One region of the Telluria sp. ZB4P37 genome, then DNA from elsewhere that is predicted to be linked to it. Evidence: predicted binding sites of a transcription regulator. Region 1 holds the regulator's gene; the other holds the start of a gene.

Region 1 (7,221 bases):
CTTTGAGCGCGAACACCTTGCGGAAGATATAGGTCCAGCTCACCACCGACAGGATCAACAGCAGGGCCATGATCAGCTGCACCAGGATGTGGGCGTTGCTGATCAGGTGGATAAACGAAAGGTCTTGGGTTGCGGTCATCGGGTGGGTTCTGTTGTCGGATTATTCAGGCAGGCATGTGCTAATGATTTGCCAACTCACGCGGCGCGCATTTTATCAGCAGCGCTGTCGGGAAGCGACCGTGGGCGCATCGTCGCGGTATCGACGCAGCCCACTTTCACGTGGGCGCTGGTCAGAAGCAGGTCGCCTTTCCAGGCTTGCTGGGCGAACTGGACGGAGGCGCGGCCGAGCTTTTCGACCGTCGTGCGAATGGTCAGCACGTCGTCGAGCCGGGCCGGCGCATGGTAATCCAGGGAGGCGCTCTTGACGACGAAAGCGGCGCCATCGGCGTCGAGCAGTTCCTGCTGGCCGACACCTAGAGCACGCAGCCATTCGGTGCGGGCACGTTCAAAGAATTTCAGGTAATTGGCGTAAAACACGATGCCACCGGCGTCGGTATCTTCGTAATAGACCCTGACTGTCCAGTCAAAAGCTGAAGGCATTTCTCCTGCCATTTAAATGTAAATAGGAAACATTTTACGCGATTTTTGCCGATCCTATGTACGCTATAGAACATAGGGCTCGGAAAAAGGTCGGACGTGCCTTCCGTTCAAGAGACTAAGCCGCGGCAGTAGTAGACGTGAAACATGGCCGAAAGGCCAATGACTGTAACACTTTCTAACAATTGCAGAGCGCGCGACACGGACGGTCGACGAGCCTGTTCAACCATACGATCATGCCTGCCGTGGCAGGGTGGGCGAGGAACTTGCCCACCCCAGGAGCAGACACCAAGCCCGCTTCATGGCGCCTGACGGAAACCCGTATTACGTGCGCTTGATCGTGAACGGCGAAAACCCCTGGCAAGTCGGCATCAACTCGATACTGTTCACATTCACATGCGGCGGCAGGGTCGCGATCCAGTAGGCGGTATTCGCAATATCCTCCGCGCTCAGCGGCGTGGTGCCTTCATACACCTTGGCCGCCGCCGCATCGTCGCCCTTGAAGCGTACGTTCGAGAACTCGGTCCCGCCGCACAGTCCCGGCGCGAGGTTGGTCGCGCGCACGCCGGTGCCGACCAGGTCGGCCCGCAGGTTCAGGGTGAATTGCTCGACGAAGGCCTTGGTCGCGCCATACACATTGCCGCCCGGGTAAGGGTAGTGGCCTGCCACCGACCCCAGGTTGATCACCAGCCCGCTGCCACGCGCCACCATGCCGGGCAGCACCGCGCGGGTCATCGTCACCAGTCCCTGGCAATTGGTGGCGATCATCGTGTCCCAATCGTCCAGCGGCACCTCGTGCGCTGGCAGGGTGTTGAGCGCCAGTCCCGCGTTATTGACGAGCACGTCGATGTCGCGCCAGCCCACGGGCAGGCCGGCGATGGCCGCATCGATCGAGGCGCGGCTGGTCACGTCGAGCGTGACTGGCAAGGCGGCCTCGCCCAGTTCGCTTGCCAGGTCGGCGATGCGGTCGGTGCGGCGGGCCGCCAGGATGGCCTTGTGGCCATTGCGAACGAAAACGCGGGCCATCGCGGCGCCGAAGCCGGCCGAGGCGCCGGTAATGAAGACGATCATGGGTGGGTCCTGGTGGCGGCGAAGTGGAAGGAAGGGAAAATTGTAGCCGAAATAGCCACAAGCCTGCTGCTGCCCCTGCACTTGTTAGGACGACAGCAGTTTCCTTGCCCTAAGGGGCTCGGATCACATACAATCTGGAGTCATTTACGTCTCACGTAACTGGCGAAACACCGTGCCGCCGCGTTCGCATGCGCCCAGCACGGTAAAGGTGGGCACCCACCGGGGAACGTGAGATGTCAACGCCGTTCGCCTGGGCAGCCACCAACTGGACCGCGTCGTGTCGCGCGCGGCCTCGCGGCTGCCTCGCACCCGCCCGGCCGCCCATTCTGCGCTGCCCGTTGCCTGGTATTTCTCTCGATTGGAGTTTTACATGTTTGCAAAGAATCATACGCTCGCCAATGTCGACCCGGAACTGTGGGATGCCATCCAGAAGGAAAACGTTCGCCAGCAGGACCACATCGAACTGATCGCGTCCGAGAACTATACCTCGCCGGCCGTCATGGAAGCGCAGGGCTCGCAGCTGACCAACAAGTACGCTGAAGGCTATCCAGGCAAGCGCTATTACGGCGGCTGCGAATACGTCGACGTCGCCGAGCAGCTGGCGATCGACCGCCTCAAGCAACTGTTCGGTGCGGAAGCAGCCAACGTGCAGCCTAATTCGGGCTCGCAGGCCAACCAGGGCGTGTTCTTCGCCATGCTCAAGCCGGGCGATACCATCATGGGCATGTCGCTGGCCGAAGGCGGCCACCTGACCCACGGCATGGCACTGAACATGTCGGGCAAGTGGTTCAACGTCGTTTCCTACGGCCTGACGCCGGAAGAAGACATTGACTACGACGCCATGGAAGCCCTGGCGCGCGAGCACAAGCCGAAGATGATCATCGCCGGTGCGTCGGCCTTCGCCCTGCGCATCGACTTCGAACGATTCGCAAAAGTCGCCAAGGAAGTCGGCGCCTATTTCATGGTCGACATGGCCCACTACGCCGGCCTGATCGCCGCGGGCGAATACCCGAACCCGGTGCCGCATGCCGACTTTGTTACGTCCACGACGCACAAGTCGCTGCGCGGCCCGCGCGGCGGCATCATCCTGATGAAGGCCGAGTTCGAGAAGCAGATCAATTCGGCGATCTTCCCGGGCATCCAGGGCGGTCCGCTGATGCACGTCATCGCCGGCAAGGCCGTGGCCTTCAAAGAAGCGCTGTCGCCGGAGTTCAAGGAGTACCAGCGGCAGGTCGTCAAGAACGCCAAGGTGCTGGCCGAGACCTTGATCGCGCGCGGACTGCGCATCGTGTCGGGCCGGACCGAATCGCACGTGATGCTGGTCGACCTGCGCTCGAAGGGCCTGACCGGCAAGGAAGCCGAAGCGATCCTGGGCCAGGCGCACATGACCTGCAACAAGAACGGTATCCCGAACGACCCGCAGAAGCCCTTCGTCACCTCGGGCATCCGCCTGGGCAGCCCGGCCTTTACCACCCGCGGCTTCAAGGAAGAAGATGCGGTCAAGGTGGGCCACCTGATCGCCGACGTGCTGGACAACCCGCACGACGCCGCGACCATTGAGCGCGTGAAGGCTGAAGTCAAGCTGCTGACCGACAAGTACCCGGTCTACGCAGCCTAAGTAGCACAACCCCGGGGCCGGCGCTTGCTGGCCCCAACAAGCATCCCGGCGCCCATGAAATGTCCGTTCTGCCAGCATGAAGATACCCAGGTCCTCGACACGCGCGTGTCCGAGGAAGGGGACGCCATTCGCCGGCGCCGGCGCTGCGCGAAGTGCGACAAGCGCTTCACCACCTATGAGCGCATCGAGCTGTCGATGCCGATCATCGTCAAGAAGAACGGCAGCCGCACCGAGTTCGCGCCAGCCAAGCTGCGCGGCAGCCTGATGCTGGCCTTGCGCAAGCGCCCCGTGGCCGCCGAAGCGATCGACACCGCCGTTGCCACCATCGAGGAAAAGCTCCTGACCAGCGGCCGCCGCGAAGTAGATACCGGCTATGTGGGCGAACTGGTGATGCAGGAACTCAAGCGCCTCGACAAGATCGCCTATATCCGTTTCGCCTCGGTCTACAAGAATTTCGAAGACCTGGCCGAGTTCCAGGAAGCGCTGGCTGAAGTCGGCCACCCGCGTAAGTAAAACCGCTCATCGGTTCCCCGAAAACGATTGGGCCAGCTCATGGCCGGCAGGTGCTCGCCTGATAACTTTGCAGTTCGCAGCCGGCAGGCCTGTTGCCTGGCCTTGCCGGTTTCTCGACGCTGACGAGGGGAGGTGGGTGTGCAGGCGCATGGGGGAATGCCAGGATTCACGCTGGTCGAAGTGCTGGTCGCGCTGTTCGTGCTCGCGGTGGGCATCGTCGGCGCCGGCGCCACGCAGCTGACGGCCGAGCGGCTGCGCCAGCACGCGGCCCGCACATCCGAAGCGGCGCAGCTGGCGGCCTCGCTGGCTTCGCGCATGCGGGCCAATCCCCCGGTGGCCGGCTTGCCTGATGCCGCCAATCCCTACCTCAGCTTCCAGTATGACGCGGCGGACGGCGCGCCCATCGCGCCGCTGCCATGCTTCGGCAGCACCGCATGCAGCCCCCAGCAGCTGGCCGAGTTCGACCTGCACGAGATCCGCCAAGCCGTGCATGCGCAATTCCCCGCCGGGCGCGTCGAGGTCTGCCGCGACGGTTCGCCCTGGAACAGCGCCACCAACAGCTTTCGCTGGAGCTGCGACGGCGCCCCCGGTGCGCTGCCGGTCGTCAAACTCGGCTGGCAGGGCACGGACGACGCGCCCGCTTACGTGACGGTGCTGCGATGAGGGTTTGTCTTCGCCGCCAAAGCGGCATGACGATGGCCGAACTGCTGGTCGCCATGGCGGTGGGCCTGGGCGTGCTGCTGGCCGCCGGTAGCCTGTTCGTCTGGTCCACCCGCGCCTTTGCCTCCCAGGTGGAGACGGCGACGATGGATGATGCGGGACGCTACGCGCTCGATGTGGTGGCGCGCGCGGTGCGCCAGTCGGCTGCCGTCGATTGGGAGACGCATAGCGGCGGGCCGGATGCGGCGGCGCCGGCGGCGCTCGCCGGCCTGGACGCGCGCCGGGTGACGCAGACCGGCTTCGCCGTCGACAACCCGATCGCCAATGCCGTCGTACACGGCAGCGACGTGCTGGCGGTGCGCTATCCCGGCAGCGGCGCGCCGCCTTCCGGCGACGGCACCACGCTCGACTGCGCGGGCTTTTCGGTACACCGCGATGAGGAGGGCTGGAGCATCTTTTATGTCGCGCGCAATGCCCAGGGCGACGCAGAACTGCGCTGCAAGTACCGGGGCGCCAGCAACTGGTCGGCCGATGCGGTGGTCGGCGCCGTGGACAGTTTCCAGGTGCTCTACGGGCTCGATCTCGACGCCGACGGCGCGCCCGAGCGCTACGTCAATGCCAGCGCACTGCATGCGCTTGATGCCGCCTTGGTGCTGGCGGGCATGACGGCGGCCGAGCGCGATGCCGATCTGCGCCGGCGCACCCACTGGAAGAAGCTGGCCAGCGTTCGGGTGGCCCTGCTGCTGCATGGGGCGCCCAGCCGGCTGGCGGATGCCGGGAGCGCCACCTACGACCTGTTCGGGCCGCAGTATGGCGACATGGCGGGCGTGCTGGACGCCGGTACCCGCCTGCTGGAGACGACGCTGGCCGGGCGCGAGCCGCCGCGGCACCGCAAGGTGTTTGCCACCACCATCGCGCTGCCGGCGCGGGGCGGGTGAGGACGGCATGCTCATGAGCAAATCGATGTGCGCTCGCCGGAGCAGGGAAGGTGGCGTGGCGCTGCTGACCGTCCTGCTGCTGATGCTGGCGATCCTGTTGACAGGGATCGCCTCGGCCCGCAGCGCGCTGCATGGCGCGCTGGCCGCCGCCAACGAGCGCGACCGCATGCTGGCACTGCATGGCGCCATGGCCGCGCTGGCCGATGCCGAGCAGGACATCGATGGCGGTGCCGACCCGGCCTCAGCGCGCGCCGCCGCCTTGGCCAGCGCCGCGCCTGCGGCCTTTGCCGACGGATGCCGCGGCGGCGCCCCGTACCAGGGGCTGTGCACCCACGCCGTCGACGTGAGCGACATCCACCTGGCGCTGGCCGACGGGGGCGGGCCCGGCATCGTATTCGGTGCCATCACGGGCGCGCGGATCCCGTCCGGGATCGGGGCGCTGGCCGCGCATGCGCCGCGCTATTTGATCGAACGCATGCCGTCGGTGCCGGATGCGCTGCTGTACCGGATCACGGCACTGGGCTTCGGAAGCGCCGGCACGACCCAGGTTGGAGTGCAGGCGTATTACCGCAAGTTGTTGGTCGTGGCTGCGCCGTCCGGACCGTCGTCACCCGGTACGCCCGCCGCGCCGGGCAGCCCCGAAACAGGTGCGGCACCCCCTGCACCGGGCACGCCGGGCGGCCCCGGCATGCGCGTGAGCTGGCGGGAGATCGCCAACTGGCACGACGGCGTCGCCGCGGCCGGCGCGGCTGCAGCAACGGAGCCGGGATGAGGCCTGCCATGACGACAGCAGGCGCGCGAAAACGCTGCGGCTTCACGCTGGTCGAGCTGATGGTCGTGCTCGGGATCGTGGCGATCCTGGCGGCGATTGCCTATCCCGGCTATGCGGCCCACCTGGTCAAGGCCCGGCGGGTGGAGGCGCAGCTGGCACTGGTCGACGCCATGCAGCGCCAGGAAGCCTACCGCGCCCGGCACCATACCTATGTCGCGTTCTCAATCGATACCGAAAACCCAGGCAGCCGCCAGTTCCGCTGGTGGCTCGGGTCGCAGCCGGAAACCAGCGCCTACGAAGTCGACGGCCATGCCTGCGAAGGCCAGGACATCAGCCAGTGCATCGAGCTGCGCGCCCAGCCCGGGACGGCGAATGTCGATGCCGGCTTCGACGACCAGGACTGCGGCACGCTCACGTTCGACAGCACCGGTGCGCAGGGAGCGAGCGGGAACGGGCGGCGCTGCTGGCCATGAAGCCTATCAGGGTCATGCGGACAGTCGACAAGCGCAGCACAGGCGGGAACATAGGGTGCGGCATGATGCGCGACCCGAGGCGCAAGCATGAACGCCGGCACGCCGCAGGCGCCACGCTCGCCGAACTGGTCGTCGTGCTCGGCATCTCGGCTGTCGTCCTCGCGGTCGCCGGCCCCGACCTGCACGCCCTCGTCACGGCCCAGCAGATGCGCGCCGCATCGAGCGAGCTGCTGGGCGCCATCGCCCATACCCGGGCCCAGGCCATCGCGCGCAACGGACGGGTCAAGCTGATGCCGCGCGATCCCCTGGGCGCCGACTGGACCCGGGGCTGGACCATCTTTGTGGACCGCGACGGCGACCGCGAGCCCGGCGAGGGAGACGAGATCCTGTCCGTCCACGGACCCCTCGACCCTGGCCTGCGGGTCGATTTTTCCTTCACCCAGTCAGCGCCGCCGCACTACATCGCCTACAATGGCGCCGGGCGCAGCTGCAGCGATACCAATGCCAATTCTTCCCGGCTCGGTACGCTGTCGCTGTTTCACGGCGAGCATGTCCGACGTATTAAAATCAACATGCTGG
Region 2 (7,221 bases), on a different contig from region 1:
ATCCGCATCTTCCCGGCGCGCGACGCGGCCGGGCGCACCGAGCTGCATGTGCAGGACGATGGTCCCGGCATCACCCCGGAAGTACGCGCCCACCTGTTCGAGCCCTTTTACACAACCTCGAGCAAGGGCACCGGCCTGGGCCTGTACCTGGCGCGCGAGCTGTGCCTGAACAACGATGCAAAGCTCGACTACGAATACCGCTTCGACGCCGCGCCGACTGGTGAGCGCAAGGCGAGCGGGCGCTTCGTGATCAGCTTCGCCCAGCCGGCCTAGGTCCGCCAAACGTCGCGCCGCTATATAGATAGAGTGAGAAAACCATGACCGCACCCCGCATCCTCGTGGTCGACGACGAAGCCGACCTGCGTGAACTGCTCGAGATCACCCTGCTCAAGATGGGGCTGGACGTGGACAGCGCGGCGACCCTGCGCCAGGCGCGCGCTCTGCTCGAGGAGCACGACTACGCCCTGATCCTGACCGACATGCGCCTGCCCGACGGCCTCGGGCTGGAGCTGGTGCGCGAAGTGCACGCCTCGCCCAAGGCGACTCCGATCGCCGTCATCACCGCCTACGGCAGCGCCGAGAACGCAGTGGTGGCGCTCAAGGCGGGCGCCTTCGACTACATCTCCAAGCCTTTGGCCCTCGATGCGCTGCGCCTGATGGTGCGCTCGGCCCTGCGCCTGCTCGACGCCGCGCCGGCGCAGCCGGACGGCAGCCTGCCCGGCTCGCGCATGATCGGCAACTCACCCGCGATGCAGTCGCTGCGCGCCCAGATCGGCCGCCTGGCGCGTTCGAATGCGCCGATCTCGATCACCGGCGAATCGGGCAGCGGCAAGGAACTGGCGGCGCGCGAGATCCACGCCCAGAGTTCGCGCGCCGCCAAGCCGTTCGTCGCCGTGAACTGCGGCGCGATTCCCGAAACCCTGATGGAAGCGGAGTTCTTCGGCTACCGCAAGGGCGCCTTCACCGGCGCGGCCGAGGAGCGCGACGGCTTCTTCCAGGCAGCCAACGGCGGCACCCTGATGCTCGACGAAGTGGCCGACCTGCCGCTGGCGATGCAGGTCAAGCTGCTGCGCGCCATCCAGGAACGGCGCGTGCGCAAGATCGGCGCCACCAGCGAAGAGCCGGTGGACGTGCGCATCATCAGCGCCACCCATCAGGACCTGGCCCGGTGCGTGGAGCAGGGCAGGTTCAGGCAGGATTTGTTCTACCGCCTGAACGTGATCGAACTGTCGCTGCCGCCGCTGCGCGAACGGATCGACGACTTGCCGCCCTTGGTGGACGCCGTGCTGGCGCGGCTGGCCGGGCCGGGACAGGCCGCGCTGGGGGCGGGCGTGCTGGACGCGCTGCGCGCCTATTCCTTCCCGGGGAATATCCGCGAACTGGAGAACGTGCTGGAGCGGGCGCTGGCGTTTGCCAACGATGGCGTGATCGAAGTGGGCGATTTGTCGCTGAAGGCGGCGCGCCCAAACGAGGCGGGGCGCGAGCGGGCACAAGTGGCGCCGGTCCCGGTTCCGGCCCAGGTAGCTGCGCCCGAACCCGAACCGGATCCCGCACCAGTGGAAGCCGTAGCGGGTCCGGCCATGCTCGGCCCCAACGGCTTGCCCGGCAACCTGCCGGAATACCTGATCCAGGTTGAGCGCGACATCATCGGGCGCGCGCTGCAGCAGACCCAGTTCAACCGGACGCAGGCTGCGGCGCTGCTCGGGATCAGCGTGCGGCAGCTGCGCTATCAGATGCAGAAGCTGGAGATTTCGGCGCCGGACGATAACGTTTGATGTCTTCTATATGTAGGGTGGGCAGGGCAGGTCGGTCCAGCGGACTGACCTGCGCCCACGCGTTCAAACCACGTCAACGAACACGCTCCGTGTTTTTTCCTCGAACGTTGAACGCGTGGGCAGAATCCGCCCACCCTACGGTGTATTGGCAGCGCACCCGTAGAGGGATCTCATCCTGTTGTCTTTTCGCCAGTGCAAAACGCACAAGAATGATGCGCGTCGCATCAGGCTGATTACGCTTTGAGCAGCCATCTTGAACAAGGTTAGCGCTCACTCACCGAATACTCCCCGCCGTTCTAGCGCTACTTGCTTGTCAAGCCCATGCACCAAAAAAAACGCAAAATATTGCGAAGTTCTTTACTTGCCGTGACCTGGGTCAGGTACTACAATTAGTCTCATATCAACGTCGGGCACTAGATGTAGTGGTAGTGAGCTGAAGGAAACAAGTTCACTCCCGACTTGAGGCTTGCTCTGCAAGCGACTGATTCCACAGCGATTTCCTACCCTGCATATCTGGTTGCCAGCACGGCGTTCCGGCTGGCGGGGCATCGCTTTGCTATGAATTCCGTAGGACTTCGGTCCTGGTAACAACAAATGGCGGCAGGCATCTGCCCACCCTGGAGGCTCAATGCAAACAGCACAAGACATTTCGATCAATCCTCACGTCACCCCAGGCGCGTCGGCCAATGCCACGCCGGCAGAGATCGTGGCGCGCGGCGACTACCGCGTCATCCGCCGCAACGGCTCCGTGGTGGCCTTCGAGCCGCACAAGATCTCGGTCGCCATGACCAAGGCCTTCCTCGCCATCGCCGGCGGGCAGGGTGCTGCATCGGCCCGCATCCGCGATCTGGTGGAAGAGCTGACCGGCAATGTCGTTGCTGCATTGGTGCGCCGCCAGCCGAACGGCGGCACCTTCCATATCGAAGACGTGCAGGACCAGGTCGAACTGTCGCTGATGCGCTCGGGCGAGCATGACGTCGCGCGCGAATACGTGCTGTACCGCGCCAAGCGCATGGAAGAGCGCAGGGCCGCCAAGGAAGCTCTAGGGGGCGCCGCCGTGGCCGCGCCGCAGATCCACGTGATCGACGGCGGCCAGCGCATGCCGCTGGACATGAATGCCGTCTACGGCCTGGTCAACGCTGCCTGCGCCGGCCTGGAGAAGCATGTCGATGCCGATGCGATCGTTGCCGAGACCCTGAAGAACCTGTACGACGGCGTGCCGGTCGAAGAACTGCACAAGTCGGCCATTCTGGCGGCCCGCGCCCTGATGGAAAAAGATCCCGCCTACAGCCAGGTCACCGCGCGCATCCTGCTGCACACCATCCGCAAGGAAGTCTTCGGCCACGAGGTAGCGCAAGCCGGCGCCGCTCTTGAGTACATCACCTACTTCCCGCAGTACATCGCCAAGGGCATCGCCAACGAGCTGCTGGATGAAGAACTGGGCAAGTACGACCTCGAGCGCCTGGCCAAGGCCATCGTCGCCGATCGCGACCTGCAATTCGCCTACATCGGCCTGCAGACCCTGTACGACCGCTACTTCCTGCACGTGCGCGAAACCCGCATCGAGATGCCGCAGGCCTTCTACATGCGCGTCGCGATGGGCCTGGCCCTGCGCGAAGCCGACCGCGAAGCGCGCGCGATCGAGTTCTACAACCTGCTGTCGAGTTTTGATTTCATGAGCTCGACCCCGACCCTGTTCAACTCGGGCACCCGCCGCTCGCAGCTGTCCTCGTGCTACCTGACTACCGTCGGCGACGACCTGGAAGGCATCTACGACGCGATCAAGGAAAACGCGCTGCTGTCGAAGTTCGCCGGCGGTCTGGGCAACGACTGGACCCCGGTCCGTGCCCTGGGCTCGCGCATCAAGGGCACCAACGGCAAGTCGCAGGGCGTGGTCCCGTTCCTGAAAGTGGTCAACGACACCGCCGTGGCGGTGAACCAGGGCGGCAAGCGCAAGGGCGCGGTCTGCGCCTACCTGGAAACCTGGCACATGGACATCGAGGAATTCCTCGACCTGCGCAAGAACACCGGCGACGACCGCCGCCGCACCCACGACATGAACACCGCGAACTGGATTCCCGACCTGTTCATGAAGCGCGTGATGGAAAAGGGCTACTGGAGCCTGTTCTCGCCGAGCGAGACGCCAGACCTGCACGACAAGGTCGGCAAGGCCTTCGAAGAAGCCTATACCGCCTATGAAGCCAAGGCGGAACGCGGCGAAATGACCGTGTACAAGAAAATCGAAGCGCTCGACCTGTGGCGCAAGATGCTGTCGATGCTGTTCGAAACCGGCCACCCATGGATCACCTTCAAGGATCCGTGCAACATCCGTTCGCCACAGCAGCACATCGGCGTCGTGCACTCGTCGAACCTGTGCACCGAGATCACCCTGAACACCAGCGCCGACGAAATCGCCGTCTGCAACCTGGGCTCGGTAAACCTGCCGCAGCACATGAAGGGCGACAGCCTGGATCACGCCAAGCTGCAGAAGACCATCCGCATCGCCATGCGCATGCTGGACAACGTCATCGACATCAACTACTACGCCGTGGAAAAGGCGCGCAATTCGAACATGCGCCACCGTCCGGTCGGCATGGGCGTGATGGGCCACCAGGACTGCCTGCACATGATGCGCGTGCCGTTCGCCTCGGATAAAGCGGTGGAATTCGCCGACAAGTCGATGGAAGCCGTCTGTTACTTCGCCTACCTGGCTTCGACCGAGCTGGCCGAAGAGCGCGGCCGCTACGGTTCGTACGAAGGTTCGCTGTGGGACCGCGGCATCCTGCCGCAGGACTCGATCAAGCTGCTGGCGGAAGAGCGCGGCGGCTACCTCGAGCAGGACACGAGCGAGTCGATGGACTGGACCCTGGTGCGTAGCCGCATCAAGGAATTCGGCATGCGCAACTCGAACTGCGTGGCGATCGCCCCGACTGCGACGATCTCGAACATCATCGGCGTGTCGGCCTGCATCGAGCCGACCTTCCAGAACCTGTACGTGAAGTCGAACCTGTCGGGCGAATTCACCGAGATCAATGCTTACCTGGTGCGCGACCTGAAGGCACGCGACCTGTGGGACGAAGTCATGATCGCCGACCTGAAGTACTTCGACGGTTCGCTGTCCAAGATCGACCGCGTGCCGCAAGACCTGCGCGACATCTACGCCACGGCCTTCGAAGTCGAGCCGAAATGGCTGGTCGAGCAGGCGTCGCGCCGCCAGAAGTGGATCGACCAGGCCCAGTCGCTGAACATCTACATGGCCGGCGCATCGGGCAAGAAGCTGGACGAGACCTACAAGCTGGCCTGGCTTCGCGGCCTGAAGACCACCTACTACCTGCGCACCATCGCCGCGACGCACATGGAGAAATCCACCAGCCGCACCGGCGCGCTGAACGCGGTGTCGGTCTCGGGCGCCCTGTCGGGTGGCCACGCTGCGCCTAGCGCCCCGGCCGCGGCTCCTGCAGCCGCAGCACCGGCCGCCAGCGCGGAAATCGTCGACGGCGCCGCCTGCTACCTGCGTCCTGGCGACGACGGTTTCGAGGAATGCGAAGCCTGCCAGTAAGCGGCAAATGACGGTGCAAGCCAGCCTGAACGCCGGCTTGCACCGCTAACATCAGATTCGTCGTTCCCGCGCAGGCGGGAACCCAAGTTTGCAAACACGCCGCAAACGCCCCGGTTCCCACTACAAACGGAACGACACTTACTACCGAATATTTAGGCCGTCCGCTCAACGCGGACGCAGCCACGAAAGAAGGAACGAAACCATGCTCTCCTGGGACGACGAACCAAGCACCGCGCCGCGCGCACCACAAGCCACCGATGCAACCGACACCGTGGATGCCGCGCTGGTCGCCAAGCGCGTCAACGCCGACGACAAGCGCATCATCAACGGCCAGACCGACGTCAACCAGCTGGTCCCGTTCAAGTATAAATGGGCATGGGACAAATACCTGGCCGGTTGCGCGAACCACTGGATGCCGCAGGAAGTCAACATGCAGCGCGACATCGAGCTGTGGAAGAGCCCGAACGGCCTGTCGGAAGACGAGCGCCGCCTGGTCAAGCGTAACCTCGGCTTCTTCGTGACCGCCGACTCGCTGGCCGCGAACAACATCGTGCTGGGCACCTACCGCCACATCACCGCGCCGGAGTGCCGCCAGTACCTGCTTCGCCAGGCCTTCGAAGAGGCGATCCACACCCATGCCTACCAGTACATCGTCGAGTCGCTGGGCCTGGACGAGAAGGAAATCTTCAACGCCTACAACGAGATCGAGTCGATCCACGACAAGGACCAGTTCCTGATCCCGTTCATCAACGTCCTGACCGACCCGGAATTCAAGACCGGCACGCTGGAAAACGACCAGAAGCTGCTCAAGTCGATCATCGTCTTCGCCTGCTTGATGGAAGGCCTGTTCTTCTACGTCGGCTTCACCCAGATCCTGGCGCTGGGCCGCCAGAACAAGATGACCGGCGCCGCCGAGCAGTACCAGTACATCCTGCGCGACGAGTCGATGCACGTGAACTTCGGCATCGACCTGATCAACACGATCAAGATGGAAAACCCGATGCTGTGGACCCCGGCCTTCCGCGACGAGCTGAAAACCCTGTTCCTGGAAGCGGTCGAACTCGAATATCGCTACGCCGAAGACACCATGCCACGCGGCGTGCTGGGCCTGAACGCCCCAATGTTCAAGGGCTACCTGCGCTTCATCGCCAACCGCCGCGCCGTGCAGATCGGCCTGGATCCGCTGTTCCCGAACGAAGAAAATCCGTTCCCGTGGATGAGCGAGATGATCGACTTGAAGAAGGAGCGTAACTTCTTCGAGACGCGCGTGACGGAGTATCAGACTGGTGGTGCGTTGAACTGGGATTGATCAACCAGCTGTTTGTAGTGGTCAAATGCCCCCGGACACCTCGATAGGTGGATAATTCACCTTCGAGGGAGTTTGCATGACCAGGCAGCGCCGCAATTTCGACCCCGGCTTCAAGCTCGAGGTCGTCCGCATGATCACGGAACAAGGCCTCAGCATCTCGCACGTCAGCCAGACAATGGACATCGGCGTAACCGCGATCCGTCGCTGGATGGAGCAGTACGAGGCTGAGCAGCAACGCATTCGTCAGCTGGAACAGGAAAATTGTCAGCTTCGTAGTGATGTGGACGTCTTAAAAACGGCATCGGCCTTCTTTGCCCGCGAGCTCAAGTGAGCTATCGGCTCGCCGACGAGCTGCAAACGAAGGCCGTACCTGTCGCACAAACCTGTCGCCTTCTCGGGGTGAGCCGGGCCGGATTTTACGAAGCCAGGCTCCGTGCAGCTACGCCGGCTTTCTGCAAAACGAGCGTGCATCTGCGTGCCGCGTTCATGAGCAGCGGCCAACGTTACGGCAGCCGTCGCCTGGTCACGGTGCTGGCCAACAGCGGTCTTCAGGTCGGGCGTTACAAGGTGCGCCGTCT

What was found. The regulator NrdR, encoded in region 1, represses ribonucleotide reductase genes. The targets are predictions, from matches to a motif close to CACNANATNTNGTG.
Region 2: a site for NrdR is predicted at 2,187-2,200, ahead of AC56K1_RS06080 (ribonucleoside-diphosphate reductase subunit alpha). Genes of this name have one in related genera too.

What each region holds. Positions count from the first base shown of each region.
Region 1 covers NZ_JCASID010000007.1:178,709-185,929, reverse strand. The annotation lists gene tolQ (protein TolQ) at 1-139, opposite strand, end outside; gene ybgC (tol-pal system-associated acyl-CoA thioesterase) at 196-612, opposite strand; gene AC56K1_RS13795 (SDR family oxidoreductase) at 922-1,668, opposite strand; ZMP/ZTP riboswitch at 1,814-1,931, shown strand; gene glyA (serine hydroxymethyltransferase) at 2,039-3,286, shown strand; gene nrdR (transcriptional regulator NrdR) at 3,341-3,799, shown strand; gene pilV (type IV pilus modification protein PilV) at 3,956-4,462, shown strand; gene AC56K1_RS13775 (PilW family protein) at 4,489-5,397, shown strand; gene AC56K1_RS13770 (pilus assembly PilX family protein) at 5,411-6,169, shown strand; gene AC56K1_RS13765 (type IV pilin protein) at 6,178-6,642, shown strand; gene AC56K1_RS13760 (GspH/FimT family pseudopilin) at 6,639-7,221, shown strand, end outside.
Region 2 covers NZ_JCASID010000002.1:382,216-389,436, reverse strand. The annotation lists gene AC56K1_RS06090 (sensor histidine kinase) at 1-273, shown strand, start outside; gene AC56K1_RS06085 (sigma-54-dependent transcriptional regulator) at 318-1,775, shown strand; gene AC56K1_RS06080 (ribonucleoside-diphosphate reductase subunit alpha) at 2,404-5,334, shown strand; gene AC56K1_RS06075 (ribonucleotide-diphosphate reductase subunit beta) at 5,537-6,643, shown strand; gene AC56K1_RS06070 (transposase) at 6,720-6,974, shown strand; gene AC56K1_RS06065 (IS3 family transposase) at 6,971-7,221, shown strand, end outside.